Regions from separate parts of the Turicibacter faecis genome, predicted to be linked through region 1. Evidence: a T-box and tRNA genes for the amino acid it is inferred to sense, from the RefSeq annotation. Region 1 holds a T-box; the other holds one or more tRNA genes.

Region 1 (6,503 bases):
GATAATGCTCTGGACGATCCGTACTGATTTTAACTCCTAGTTCTCCATTTTTCGATTTTTCAATCATAACATCCGCTTGAATTAATTCAACACTTACGTCAAAAGGTGTATCTACCGGCAATGTAAAGTAGCTTTCATGAATAGATTCCCCATTTGACCCTATTTCATACGATAAATTTGTTGTTCCCCCAAATCGAGGATCTAAAAATCTAGATAAAATATGATCAACTTTCATCGGTAAATCAATTACTCGAGTTAAAATTCCCGTTATTATTCCGGCAATAATTACACTCATTAAAATAATAGAAAACCCTTTAATCTTTCTCCCCATATAAATCCCCCCTAAAATACAACATAAGGAACTTGACGCTAAAATGGCCCCTCCGTGATAACACAAATTATTTAAAGTTTCTCTTCATTTTATGCAAAAATAATCAAAAATTTTCCTCTTTATCATTCATTAATAGAAAGGACAATAACCTAAAGGCTATTGTCCATCTGAATTATCCATTAACGACTTCTGAACAACGGTTACAAATTCCCGCTTCATCGATATCATCTACAATTAACCAACAACGTGCACATGTATGCCCTTCTGCTGCTTCGACGATAACCGATAATCCATCAAATTGTAACGCTTGATCTGGCGCCTGACCTTCTTCGATGACTAAGTCAGACACAATGAAAATTTGTTTTAAATCAGCGTTTAATGATTCTAATAATGCTTTCTTCGATGCGTCTGGATATAAATGCAATGATGCATTTAATGATTTACCAATAACCTTTTCATTACGCGCAATTTCTAATGCTTTTAACACGTCATGGCGTAAGGCTAATAATTGGTTCCATTTTGCCGATACCTCATCCGCATTTTCATACAATTTAACCTCCGGCATATCTGTTAAGTACACAGATACCTCAGTGCTTCCTGGAATATATGAATAAACTTCATCCGCCGTATGAGGAATAACTGGTGCAAGTAATCGTACTAAATCGCAAACATGATGGTATAATACCGACTGAATTGAACGTCGTGCGTGGCTATCTTTTGCATCAATGTATAAAATATCCTTTGTAAAATCTAAATAAAAGGCGCTTAAATCATTTGAAATATAGTTGTTAATTGATTTAAAGACATCATCAAAACGATATTCCTCGTATGCTGCCTTTAATTCAGCTGTTAATTCATTTAAACGAATCATCATAAATTGATCCACTTCGTTTAAAGAGTCATAATCTAATAAATCTGTTTCAGGATTAAAATCATTTAAGTTCCCTAATAAGAATCTAAATGTATTACGCATTTTACGATAGCTTTCAGAAACTTGTTTTATTAAATCTTCAGAAATACGTACATCTGCCTGATAATCAACTGAGGCTACCCACAATCTTACAATATCTGCTCCATACGTGTTAATTAATTTTAATGGATCCACTGTGTTTCCAATCGATTTAGACATTTTGCGTCCTTGTCCATCAAGTACGAATCCATGACTCACAACAGTTTTATACGGTGCTTTTCCTGTCATTGCAACTCCCGTTGAAAGAGAAGAGTTAAACCATCCTCGATACTGATCTGAACCTTCTAAATATAAATCAGCTGGATATGGTAAGCCACGCTCTACTAAAACGCCGTGGTGAGATGATCCTGAGTCAAACCACACATCCATGATATCCATTTCTTTTCTGAATTTTCCATTTGGGCTTCCAGGGTGAGTAAATCCTTCCGGTAATAAAGCTTCAGCCTCTAACTCAAACCAGATATTTGAACCTTTTTCACGGAATAAGTTAGCCACGTGGTTAATCACAGCCTCATCTAAAATAGCCTCACCATTTTCCGCATAAAAAACAGGAATTGGAACTCCCCAAACACGTTGTCGTGAAATACACCAATCTGCACGATCCTTAATCATATTTCCTAATCGCACTTCTCCCCATGATGGTAACCATTTTACTTCCTTAATTTGTTCCATCATTTGAGGCTTTAATGCTTCGATTGAAGCAAACCATTGTTCCGTTGCACGGAAGATAATAGGTTTTTTTGTACGCCAATCATGTGGGTAAGAGTGAGTAATAAACTTTAATCCAAGTAACGCACCATTTTCCTCTAGCTTTTGTCCTACAGCTTTATTCGCATCTTCATAGTATAATCCTTCGAATTCCAATGCTTCTTTTGTCATATAGCCGCGATGATCAACTGGACATAAAACTTCTAAATTATATTTACGTCCTACGTTAAAATCGTCTTCCCCGTGTCCTGGAGCCGTATGAACAAGACCTGTCCCAGCTTCTAGTGTGACATGATCCCCTAAGATTAACAATGATTCACGATCAAAAATTGGGTGTTTTGCGGTCATATATTCAAAGTCTGACCCTTTATGTGTTGCAACAATCTCATAATTATCCCAATTAAATTCTTCAGCTAAAGATTTAACAAGCTCTTTAGCAACAATAAACTTACGTCCTGAAACAGCTACTGTCGCATACTCTAAATCTGCATTGACACAGATCGCTAGATTTCCTGGAATCGTCCAAGGTGTTGTTGTCCAAATGACAAACTCTTCATCACCTGACAGAATATCTTTTCCATCCACCACCTTAAAGGCAACATAAATAGATGGTGATTTCTTATCATGGTATTCAATTTCTGCCTCTGCTAGCGCTGTTTCCGATGACGGTGACCAATAGATAGGCTTTAATCCCTTATAAATCAAACCATCTTTCACCATTTTACCAAACACTTTAATTTGCTCAGCTTCAAACTCCTTTTGTAATGTAATATAAGGATTGTCCCAGTCACCTAATACACCTAGACGTTTAAATTGTGTTTTTTGTCCTTCTACTTGTTCTAAGGCATATTGTTGGCATAATTCACGGAATTCTGCTACTGTTTTTTCTTTACGATTAATTTTTTTATTATTTGTTAACGCCTGCTCAATAGGTAATCCATGTGTATCCCAACCCGGAATATAAGGAGAATAAAAACCATTCATATTTTTATAACGAATAATAAAATCTTTTAATATTTTATTCATCGCATGACCCATGTGAATATTTCCATTTGCATATGGAGGCCCATCGTGTAAAACAAACGGTGTTTTATCTTTATTTTTATCTAATACACGTTGATAAATCTTTTCATCATACCACTTTTGTTCAATTTGTGGTTCTCGTTTAGGAAGATTCCCACGCATTGGGAAATCTGTTTTAGGCATTAATAACGTTTCTTTTAATTCCATCGTACAATTACCCCTTTTTATCTTTTTATATAGTTTCATGAGAATAAAAAAAACTTTTCATCACCTAAGGACGAAAAGTTTCGTGGTACCACCTTAATTCACAGTAAAAAAATAAAAGTTTTACTGCCTCTTACCATTTATCGCATGGATAACGTCATGCTTTTTATTCACATGAAAGCTCCTGGATGATTCTATATTATCCTTTTTGCCGATCTTTCACCGTCATCGACTCGCTGAAAAAAAGTTGATATTATAGCATGGCCCACTCATCGCTCATATTTACTATATTTGTATATCATTTTAAATAAAAACGATATAAAAATCAACATATTTTTAGTTTTTTCTAAAACAATTTCGAATGTCATCCACTTTTGTATTTAAAAAATCAATCAGTTCATCTTTAATTTGCAATTGTTGTTGTTCAAAAATTGCTGTTTCATCAATTATTCTTTCTACATCTTCCATCGCCTGTTCAATCATTACCTTAGAGATTTTTTCTGTTTCTTGAATAATTTTAAGTGCATCTCGCTTCGCGTGGTTCTTTAATGTTTCAATTTGTTCTAATTCATTTTTTAAGTGCGATTGAGAAGCCTGTTGCATGAGTTGAACTTCTTTTTTTAAAGATTTATTTTGATTCTCTAGCGATTCAATTTGTTCAATTAATAAACAAAAGACACGATAAAGTTCTTCATCTGAGAACTTCTCCCACGATTTTTTCATCTGAACTTTTAACATTTCTGCCGGTGTCATGTCTTTCCCCCTAACTACACTACTTTTCCTACGATAACAATTTTTCGTCCACTTTTAGTTTGCGATTTAATTTCCAATAGTTTATAGCGTCCATAACGTTTAATTGAAATCATATCTCCAATGTGACATTCCTTAGAATGATTTTGCTCGACCTTAAAGTTATGTTGAATATTGCCTTGCTTGATTGATTCGGACGTAAACGAACGTGACTCCTTCGTTAACGCACAGACAATAACGTCTAACCTCATTGATGAAACGATTATTTCACGTCTTTCATAGGTTTCAATACGCTCTAATTCATTTATTTTTTTCTTCACCAGACTAATCGAGTGTCTTCCAACCTTGACTAAGGCTTGCTCAATAAAAGGTGCCATCTCCTCACATACGGCTAGGAAGATTCTCTTATCTGCTAATATTAAAATATCACCGATAATCTGTCTTTCAATTCCTAAGGACATGATTGTCCCCAATACTTGAGGGTGTCTCAGATCCACCATTTTATGGGCGTATCTCACTTCATACCCTATGACTGTATAACTAAAATCTTGGTCGTTTAGATAAGTTGGAATCAATATAGCCCGCTTTCTTTCTGCATTTTTAAATCCACCAATCCATTGAACCTCAACATCAGAAAACTCATTTACTAGCATCTGAACAATTTCCTGTTCTCGAGGCGTTAAAAATTTCGTTGTCTTTAGTTGATAGCCTTCATAGACTTGGTGGATTAAATCTTCCATCCTTACTATAAAACCGTGCTCCTCTTTTTTAAAATGAGCTAAATTCATAGTAAAATATTTATTAGACCTTGCATCGCAAACTCCAATACGATAAATGCGACAATCGGTGAAAAATCAAACATTCCCAGCGGTGGAATAATTTTTCTAAAAATTGATAAATACGGTTCGACAACTGCACCTATTGCACGTCCAATCTGTGTCGAGCGAGTTTCTGGAATCCAACTCATAAAAATATAGATCAACATTAAAAATTGATAAATCCCTAAAACTGATCTAAATAGTAATATGATGTATGTCATATCTATTACTCCTCTATTTCTTGATGAGGCTCGTTCATTGTTACTTGACCCTCAGTTTCTACACTCTTTGGTGTACATAAAAATAAATTTGTTCCCACACGTTTGATATCTCCATCAATCGCATAAATTGTTCCACTTAAGAAATCAACCACACGCTTCGCTTGAGATTTTTCTAAACGTTGAAGGTTAATAAAAACTGGATAGTTTTCTTTTAAACAATCCGCAATATCCTGAGCATCAGAATACTCATTTGGTTCGCGAATAATTACTTTATTTAAATTACTATCAAATTTTAATCGATTTAATTCATTATTCATTGGCGTCACAACACTCTTTCCTTTACTCGTTGATGTATGAGTGGCGTTTGAAACAACCGTTAAATCAGGTTTAGGCAGCGGTGCCGGCTTAATAACTTCTGGCTCTTCAAACTCCTCTTCAAAATCATCCATTTCATATTCCTCTTCGTCTATTCCCATCATTGTTTTAAGCTTATCTTTAAAACTCATCTTCTTCTCCTCCTATAATTATTTGTGTTTGTGTCTGAAATATACTAGTCTTGAAATAAAATGGATCCGAGTCTTATATGCGTTGCCCCTTCCTCAATGGCAATCATATAATCTTGACTCATTCCCATCGATAAGCGATCGCAAGTTACTCCCCCTTGGTTTAACGTTGCAATCTTTTCCTGTAATTGCTTCAAACCTTTAAAGCAGCGACGTATCACAGTTGGATCATCGGTATTCGGCGCCATGGTCATTAATCCAACAACTTTTATCATTGGGTACGATTTTAACGCCTCTAAAAATGAAATTACCTCATCCACATCAATTCCATGCTTACTCTCCTCTTTACTAACGTTGACTTGAATAAAGCAAGGTAATGGTTCCCGACGGTATTTTTGTATTTCCTTTGCCAACGATAAACGGTCGAGCGAATGGAGACAAGAAATTTCGTTAATAACCTCTTTTACTTTACGTGATTGTAGGGTTCCAATAAAATGCCACTCTATTGGTAAAGATATCTGTGATTTTTTCTCAAGCAGCGCATCTACACGATTTTCCCCCATCATTGTAATTCCACAAGCAAAAAGGTCCTTAATTTGTTGCACACCCACATACTTTGTTGCTGCAACAATATTTACATTTCGTCCATCAGCAGCAACCAATTCAATATTTCGTCGCACCTTGTCGACATTTTTAGAAATATTCATACTATCCACCTATCAATTCATAATATTACTGCATGATACTATAAATTATACCATAATTCATAGGGAATGGAAAATTTTTTTCTTCTCCTTTGCGGATATTATTTGATTACCCACTTCGACACCCTTCTGTAAACTTAAAAAGGAAAGGACAACACGGCCCTTTCCTTTTTTATTCCGTTGCAGATTTACTTTTCACTAAAATTCGTTCAATTGTTGAGCCACATTAACGATAATAACATCCTCTCCAATTTTTAAAATTTGATTCCAC
Region 2 (6,503 bases), 750 kb from region 1:
TTTGAACAAAAAAAGAAGAGGAATCAAACCATCTAAAGAATAGCCTAATTCCTCCCGATTATATGTATAGATTTTATTCACCCACACTATTTGACAAAGAACCCTTTTTTATATAAGGCAGCCTCCTTTATTCACAGTATAGATTGTGATTTCTATTTACTAGAGTTAAACCATGATGATATATACTAAAAAAGCATATAAAAAAAACTGGTTTATAACCAGTTTCTTTTATATGCAATGGTATTTATTCTCTAAAATAAAAAAAGATAATACTATAATAAAGATTACCTTATTTTACTATAATGGTGCGGGTGACAGGAGTTGAACCTGCACACCAAAGGTACTAGAGCCTAAATCTAGCGCGTCTGCCAATTCCGCCACACCCGCATTATGAATGGTGTCCTGCAGAGGACTCGAACCTCTGACCCTCTGATTAAAAGTCAGATGCTCTACCAACTGAGCTAGCAGGACTTTTATGGTGGAGGATGACGGGCTCGAACCGCCGACCCTCTGCTTGTAAGGCAGATGCTCTCCCAGCTGAGCTAATCCTCCATCATGGTGGCTTGGGACGGAATCGAACCGCCGACACAAGGATTTTCAGTCCTTTGCTCTACCGACTGAGCTACCAAGCCTTTTATTTATTATTTAAATGGCGGTCCAGACGGGAATCGAACCCGCGATCTCCTGCGTGACAGGCAGGCATGTTAACCGCTACACCACTGGACCTTTTGGTTGCGGGGACAGGACTTGAACCTGCGACCTTCGGGTTATGAGCCCGACGAGCTACCAACTGCTCCACCCCGCGATGTTTATTTATTTTAATATGGCGGAGGAAGAGGGATTCGAACCCCCGCGACGCTTTCACGCCCTGTCGGTTTTCAAGACCGATCCCTTCAGCCGGACTTGGGTATTCCTCCGAATAATGTATGAAAAGTGGTGGACCCTGTAGGACTCGAACCTACGACCGATCGGTTATGAGCCGATAGCTCTAACCAACTGAGCTAAGGGTCCGGTCCTATTTTTGGTAGCGGAGGAGGGACTCGAACCCCCAACCTCACGGGTATGAACCGTACGCTCTAGCCAGTTGAGCTACTCCGCCATGATACTAACATGATACTTATTTAATTGGTGGAGACTAGGGGGATCGAACCCCTGACCTCCTGCGTGCAAGGCAGGCGCTCTCCCAGCTGAGCTAAGTCCCCATTCTCTTTTTCTTTTTTAATGGTCGGGAAGACAGGATTCGAACCTGCGACCCCCTGGTCCCAAACCAGGTGCTCTACCAAGCTGAGCCACTTCCCGTTTTTTATGGCGCGCCCAAGAGGAGTCGAACCCCTAACCTTTTGATCCGTAGTCAAACGCTCTATCCAATTGAGCTATGGGCGCTATTTAGTTGGTGCCTAGGGCCGGAATCGAACCGGCACGGGTGTCACCACCCGCAGGATTTTAAGTCCTGTGCGTCTACCAGTTCCGCCACCCAGGCATATCGTTATTTCAGGCACGCGCCTTTTTCAAAATGGTGTCCTGCAGAGGACTCGAACCTCTGACCCTCTGATTAAAAGTCAGATGCTCTACCAACTGAGCTAGCAGGACATCATTGGCTGGGCTAGCTGGATTCGAACCAGCGCATGACGGAGTCAAAGTCCGTTGCCTTACCGCTTGGCTATAGCCCATTCTTAAGTGGTGGTGGGGGACGGATTCGAACCGCCGAACTCTCAGAGAGCGGATTTACAGTCCGCCGCGTTTAGCCACTTCGCTACCCCACCGTATTCTTTTGTTATATGGTGCCGGAAGCAGGACTTGAACCCGCAACCTACTGATTACAAGTCAGTTGCTCTACCAATTGAGCTATTCCGGCTCTTTATGGTGGAGGATGACGGGCTCGAACCGCCGACCCTCTGCTTGTAAGGCAGATGCTCTCCCAGCTGAGCTAATCCTCCACTTTTATTTTTAATGGTGACCCGTACGGGATTCGAACCCGTGTATGCATGCGTGAAAGGCATGTGTGTTAAACCGCTTCACCAACGGGCCATTTTTTAATGGCGCCCCAACTAGGACTCGAACCTAGGACCCCTTGATTAACAGTCAAGTGCTCTAACCAACTGAGCTATTGAGGCTTTTTATTTATGGCCTAGCGACGTCCTACTCTCGCACTTGCGTACTACCCTCGGCGCTAAGGAGCTTAACTTCTGTGTTCGGTATGGGAACAGGTGTGCCCTCCTTGCCCTTATCACTAGACCTTCTGTCAGATTTCATCAATCTCACAAAACTAGATATCTTCTGCTTACTTCTTCTTGTCCGGCAACTCTCGCATCACAGTGGTAAAGTTCAATAACTGTTCATCACCTTCGTGATTCCTCAGTTCTTTTCACTTTCTGCCTGTGATAATCGCTCGTTTTTGCCTTTCCTATTTAGTTAAGTCCTCGATCGATTAGTATCAGTCCGCTTCATCTGTCACCAAACTTCCACTCCTGACCTATCTACCTCGTCGTCTTCAAGGGATCTTACTTCTTTCGAATGGGAAATCTCATCTTGAGGGGGGCTTCACGCTTAGATGCTTTCAGCGTTTATCCCTTCCACACGTAGCTACCCAGCTATGCTCCTGGCAGAACAACTGGTACACCAGCGGTGTGTCCATCCCGGTCCTCTCGTACTAAGGACAGCTCCTCTCAAATTTCCTACGCCCACGACGGATAGGGACCGAACTGTCTCACGACGTTCTGAACCCAGCTCGCGTACCGCTTTAATGGGCGAACAGCCCAACCCTTGGGACCGACTACAGCCCCAGGATGCGATGAGCCGACATCGAGGTGCCAAACCTCCCCGTCGATGTGAACTCTTGGGGGAGATCAGCCTGTTATCCCCGGGGTAGCTTTTATCCGTTGAGCGACGGCCCTTCCATTCGGTACCGCCGGATCACTAAGCCCGACTTTCGTCCCTGCTCGACTTGTTGGTCTCGCAGTCAAGCTCCCTTCTGCCTTTACACTCTTCGAATGATTTCCAACCATTCTGAGGGAACCTTTGGGCGCCTCCGTTACTCTTTGGGAGGCGACCGCCCCAGTCAAACTGCCCACCTGACACTGTCCCCTGACCAGCTCATGGCCACGGGTTAGAACCCCAGTAACACAAGGGTAGTATCCCAACAGCGACTCCTCCAAGACTGGCGTCCTGGTCTCTTCGTCTCCTACCTATCCTGTACATGTGTCACCAGTGCTCAATATCAAGCTACAGTAAAGCTCCACGGGGTCTTTCCGTCCTGTCGCGGGTAACCTGCATCTTCACAGGTACTATGATTTCACCGAGTCTCTTGTTGAGACAGCGCCCAGATCGTTACGCCTTTCGTGCGGGTCGGAACTTACCCGACAAGGAATTTCGCTACCTTAGGACCGTTATAGTTACGGCCGCCGTTTACTGGGGCTTCAATTCAAAGCTTCGCTTGCGCTAACCTCTCCTCTTAACCTTCCAGCACCGGGCAGGCGTCAGCCCCTATACATCACCTTGCGGTTTAGCAGAGACCTGTGTTTTTGATAAACAGTCGCCTGGGCCTTTTCACTGCGGCTTGCTTTCACAAGCACCCCTTCTCCCGAAGTTACGGGGTCATTTTGCCGAGTTCCTTAACAAGAGTTCTCTCGCTCATCTTAGGATTCTCTCCTCGCCTACCTGTGTCGGTTATCGGTACGGGCACCTAATAAATTATCCCTAGAAGCTTTTCTTGGAAGCGTGACATCAGCTGACTTCACCCTTTCGGGCTTTCGGCATCACAGCTCAATGTTTCGCCATGCGGATTTGCCTACATGACCACCTCACTGCTTACACGTGAATCCATTCACACGCTCAACTTAGCCTTCTCCGTCACTCCTTCAGTTTATTAAGTGGTACAGGAATCTCTACCTGTTGTCCATCGGCTACGCCTTTCGGCCTCACCTTAGGTCCCGACTTACCCAGGGCGGACGAGCCTTCCCCTGGAAACCTTAGGCTTTCGATGGATAGGATTCTCACCTATCTTTCGCTACTCACACCGGCATTCTCACTTCTAACCGCTCCACAGCTCCTTCCGGTACTGCTTCTCCGCTGTTAGAACGCTCTCCTACCACTGACACTTCGTGTCAATCCGCAGCTTCGGCGGTCCGTTTAGCCCCGGTACATTTTCGGCGCAGAGTCACTCGACTAGTGAGCTATTACGCACTCTTTAAAGGATGGCTGCTTCTAAGCCAACCTCCTAGTTGTCTGTGCATCTCCACATCCTTTTCCACTTAACGGACACTTGGGGGCCTTAGCTGGCGGTCTGGGCTCTTTCCCTTTTGACCATGGACCTTATCACCCACAGTCTGACTCCCGATCATATCTATCTGGCATTCGGAGTTTGATTGAGATCAGTACCCCGAGGTGGGGGCAGTCACCCATTCAGTGCTCTACCTCCAGTAGACTCTTATCGAGGCTAGCCCTAAAGCTATTTCGGAGAGAACCAGCTATATCCGTGTTCGATTGGAATTTCACCCCTAGCCACAAGTCATCCAAGCACTTTTCAACGTGCCCTGGTTCGGCCCTCCAGTCAGTGTTACCTGACCTTCAGCCTGCTCATGGCTAGCTCACACGGTTTCGGGTCTACAACATCGTACTCCTCGCCCTATTCAGACTCGCTTTCGCTTCGGCTCCGTCTCTTCAACTTAACCTTGCACGATATCGTAACTCGCCGGTTCATTCTACAAAAGGCACGCCATCACCCTTTAACGGGCTCTGACTAGTTGTAGGCACACGGTTTCAGGTTCTCTTTCACTCCCCTTCCGGGGTTCTTTTCACCTTTCCCTCACGGTACTGGTTCACTATCGGTCACTAGGTAGTATTTAGCCTTACGAGATGGTCCTCGTTGCTTCCGACGGGATTTCTCGTGTCCCGCCGTACTCAGGATCCCTTCCCTGCTTCACACAATTTCACCTACGGGACTCTCACCCCCTCCGGTTGGCCTTCCCAGACCATTCGGCTATCATGTTCAGTCATTTCTGAAGGTCCTTCTACCCCGGATTACTCCGGTTTGGGCTCCTCCCTGTTCGCTCGCCGCTACTTGGGGAATCGATGTTTCTTTCTTTTCCTCCAGGTACTTAGATGTTTCAGTTCCCTGGGTCTGTCTCCTCTATGGCTATTGATTCACCATACGGTGCTAGCGTATGACCACTAGCGGGTTTCCCCATTCGGATATCCCCGGCTCTTTGCTTACTTACAGCTCCCCGAGGCGTTTCGCCGTTTGTCGCGTCCTTCTTCGACTCCTAGTGCCTAGGCATCCTCCGTGCGCCCTTTATTACTTAACTTTTCTTCTTCAGAAGATATCTAGTTTTCAAAGATCAATTCTAGGAAAATCGAAATTCTCCCAAAACTAAACAGAACGTCTCTTTCTCCATAGAAAGGAGGTGATCCATCCCCACCTTCCGGTAGGGATACCTTGTTACGACTTCACCCCAATCATCTACCCCACCTTAGGCAGCTCCCTCCTTGCGGTTAGGCCACTGACTTCGGGTGTTGTAAACTCTCGTGGTGTGACGGGCGGTGTGTACAAGACCCGGGAACGTATTCACCGCGACATTCTGATTCGCGATTACTAGCGATTCCAACTTCATGTAGGCGAGTTGCAGCCTACAATCCGAACTGAGATTGGCTTTATGAGGTTTGCTCCACGTCACCGCTTCGCTTCTCTTTGTACCAACCATTGTAGCACGTGTGTAGCCCAGGTCATAAGGGGCATGATGATTTGACGTCATCCCCACCTTCCTCCAGTTTGTCACTGGCAGTCTCGTTAGAGTCCCCATCTTACTGCTGGCAACTAACGACAGGGGTTGCGCTCGTTGCGGGACTTAACCCAACATCTCACGACACGAGCTGACGACAACCATGCACCACCTGTATCCATTGTCCCCGAAGGAAACCCTCTATCTCTAGAGGCGTCAATGGTATGTCAAGACCTGGTAAGGTTCTTCGCGTTGCTTCGAATTAAACCACATGCTCCACCGCTTGTGCGGGTCCCCGTCAATTCCTTTGAGTTTCAGTCTTGCGACCGTACTCCCCAGGCGGAGTGCTTAATGCGTTAACTTCAGCACTGAGGTTCGACCCCCAACACTTAGCACTCATCGTTTACGGCGTGGACTACCAGGGTATCTAATCCTGTTTGCTCCCCACGCTTTCGCGCCTCAGTGTCAGTTGCAGACCAGGAAGCCGCCTTCGCCACTGGTGTTCCTCCATATCTCTACGCATTTCACCGCTACACATGGAATTCCACTTCCCTCTTCTGCACTCAAGTCAACCAGTTTCCAATGACCCTCCACGGTTAAGCCGTGGGCTTTCACATCAGACTTAATTAACCACCTGCGCGCTCTTTACGCCCAATAATTCCGGATAACGCTTGCCACCTACGTATTACCGCGGCTGCTGGCACGTAGTTAGCCGTGGCTTTCTCATAAGGTACCGTCAATTGATAGTCATTTCCTCCTATCACCTTTCTTCCCTTATAACAGAAT

The links. A T-box is a leader RNA that pairs with one kind of tRNA and senses whether it is charged. The one in region 1 lies ahead of ileS (isoleucine--tRNA ligase), so its partner is inferred to be a tRNA-Ile.
Region 2: it encodes a tRNA-Ile, which carries the amino acid that the T-box ahead of ileS (isoleucine--tRNA ligase) is inferred to sense. The anticodon was not compared.

What each region holds. Positions count from the first base shown of each region.
Region 1 is NZ_AP028127.1:1,339,813-1,346,315, forward strand. It holds gene AACH31_RS06370 (DUF4097 domain-containing protein) at 1-331, opposite strand, end outside; gene ileS (isoleucine--tRNA ligase) at 504-3,239, opposite strand; T-box leader at 3,303-3,518, opposite strand; gene AACH31_RS06380 (hypothetical protein) at 3,573-3,989, opposite strand; gene AACH31_RS06385 (RNA-binding protein) at 4,004-4,774, opposite strand; gene AACH31_RS06390 (YggT family protein) at 4,771-5,025, opposite strand; gene AACH31_RS06395 (cell division protein SepF) at 5,031-5,531, opposite strand; gene AACH31_RS06400 (YggS family pyridoxal phosphate-dependent enzyme) at 5,576-6,235, opposite strand; gene AACH31_RS06405 (YlmC/YmxH family sporulation protein) at 6,431-6,503, opposite strand, start outside.
Region 2 is NZ_AP028127.1:2,089,980-2,096,482, forward strand. It holds gene AACH31_RS10140 (ISL3 family transposase) at 1-36, shown strand, start outside; tRNA gene AACH31_RS10145 (tRNA-Leu) at 304-387, opposite strand; tRNA gene AACH31_RS10150 (tRNA-Lys) at 396-471, opposite strand; tRNA gene AACH31_RS10155 (tRNA-Val) at 477-552, opposite strand; tRNA gene AACH31_RS10160 (tRNA-Phe) at 557-632, opposite strand; tRNA gene AACH31_RS10165 (tRNA-Asp) at 651-726, opposite strand; tRNA gene AACH31_RS10170 (tRNA-Met) at 730-805, opposite strand; tRNA gene AACH31_RS10175 (tRNA-Ser) at 825-917, opposite strand; tRNA gene AACH31_RS10180 (tRNA-Ile) at 935-1,011, opposite strand; tRNA gene AACH31_RS10185 (tRNA-Met) at 1,023-1,099, opposite strand; tRNA gene AACH31_RS10190 (tRNA-Ala) at 1,127-1,202, opposite strand; tRNA gene AACH31_RS10195 (tRNA-Pro) at 1,223-1,299, opposite strand; tRNA gene AACH31_RS10200 (tRNA-Arg) at 1,307-1,383, opposite strand; tRNA gene AACH31_RS10205 (tRNA-Leu) at 1,392-1,480, opposite strand; tRNA gene AACH31_RS10210 (tRNA-Lys) at 1,515-1,590, opposite strand; tRNA gene AACH31_RS10215 (tRNA-Gln) at 1,596-1,670, opposite strand; tRNA gene AACH31_RS10220 (tRNA-Tyr) at 1,679-1,763, opposite strand; tRNA gene AACH31_RS10225 (tRNA-Thr) at 1,780-1,855, opposite strand; tRNA gene AACH31_RS10230 (tRNA-Val) at 1,862-1,937, opposite strand; tRNA gene AACH31_RS10235 (tRNA-Glu) at 1,952-2,028, opposite strand; tRNA gene AACH31_RS10240 (tRNA-Asn) at 2,038-2,114, opposite strand; rRNA gene rrf (5S ribosomal RNA) at 2,127-2,235, opposite strand; rRNA gene AACH31_RS10250 (23S ribosomal RNA) at 2,409-5,303, opposite strand; rRNA gene AACH31_RS10255 (16S ribosomal RNA) at 5,396-6,503, opposite strand, start outside.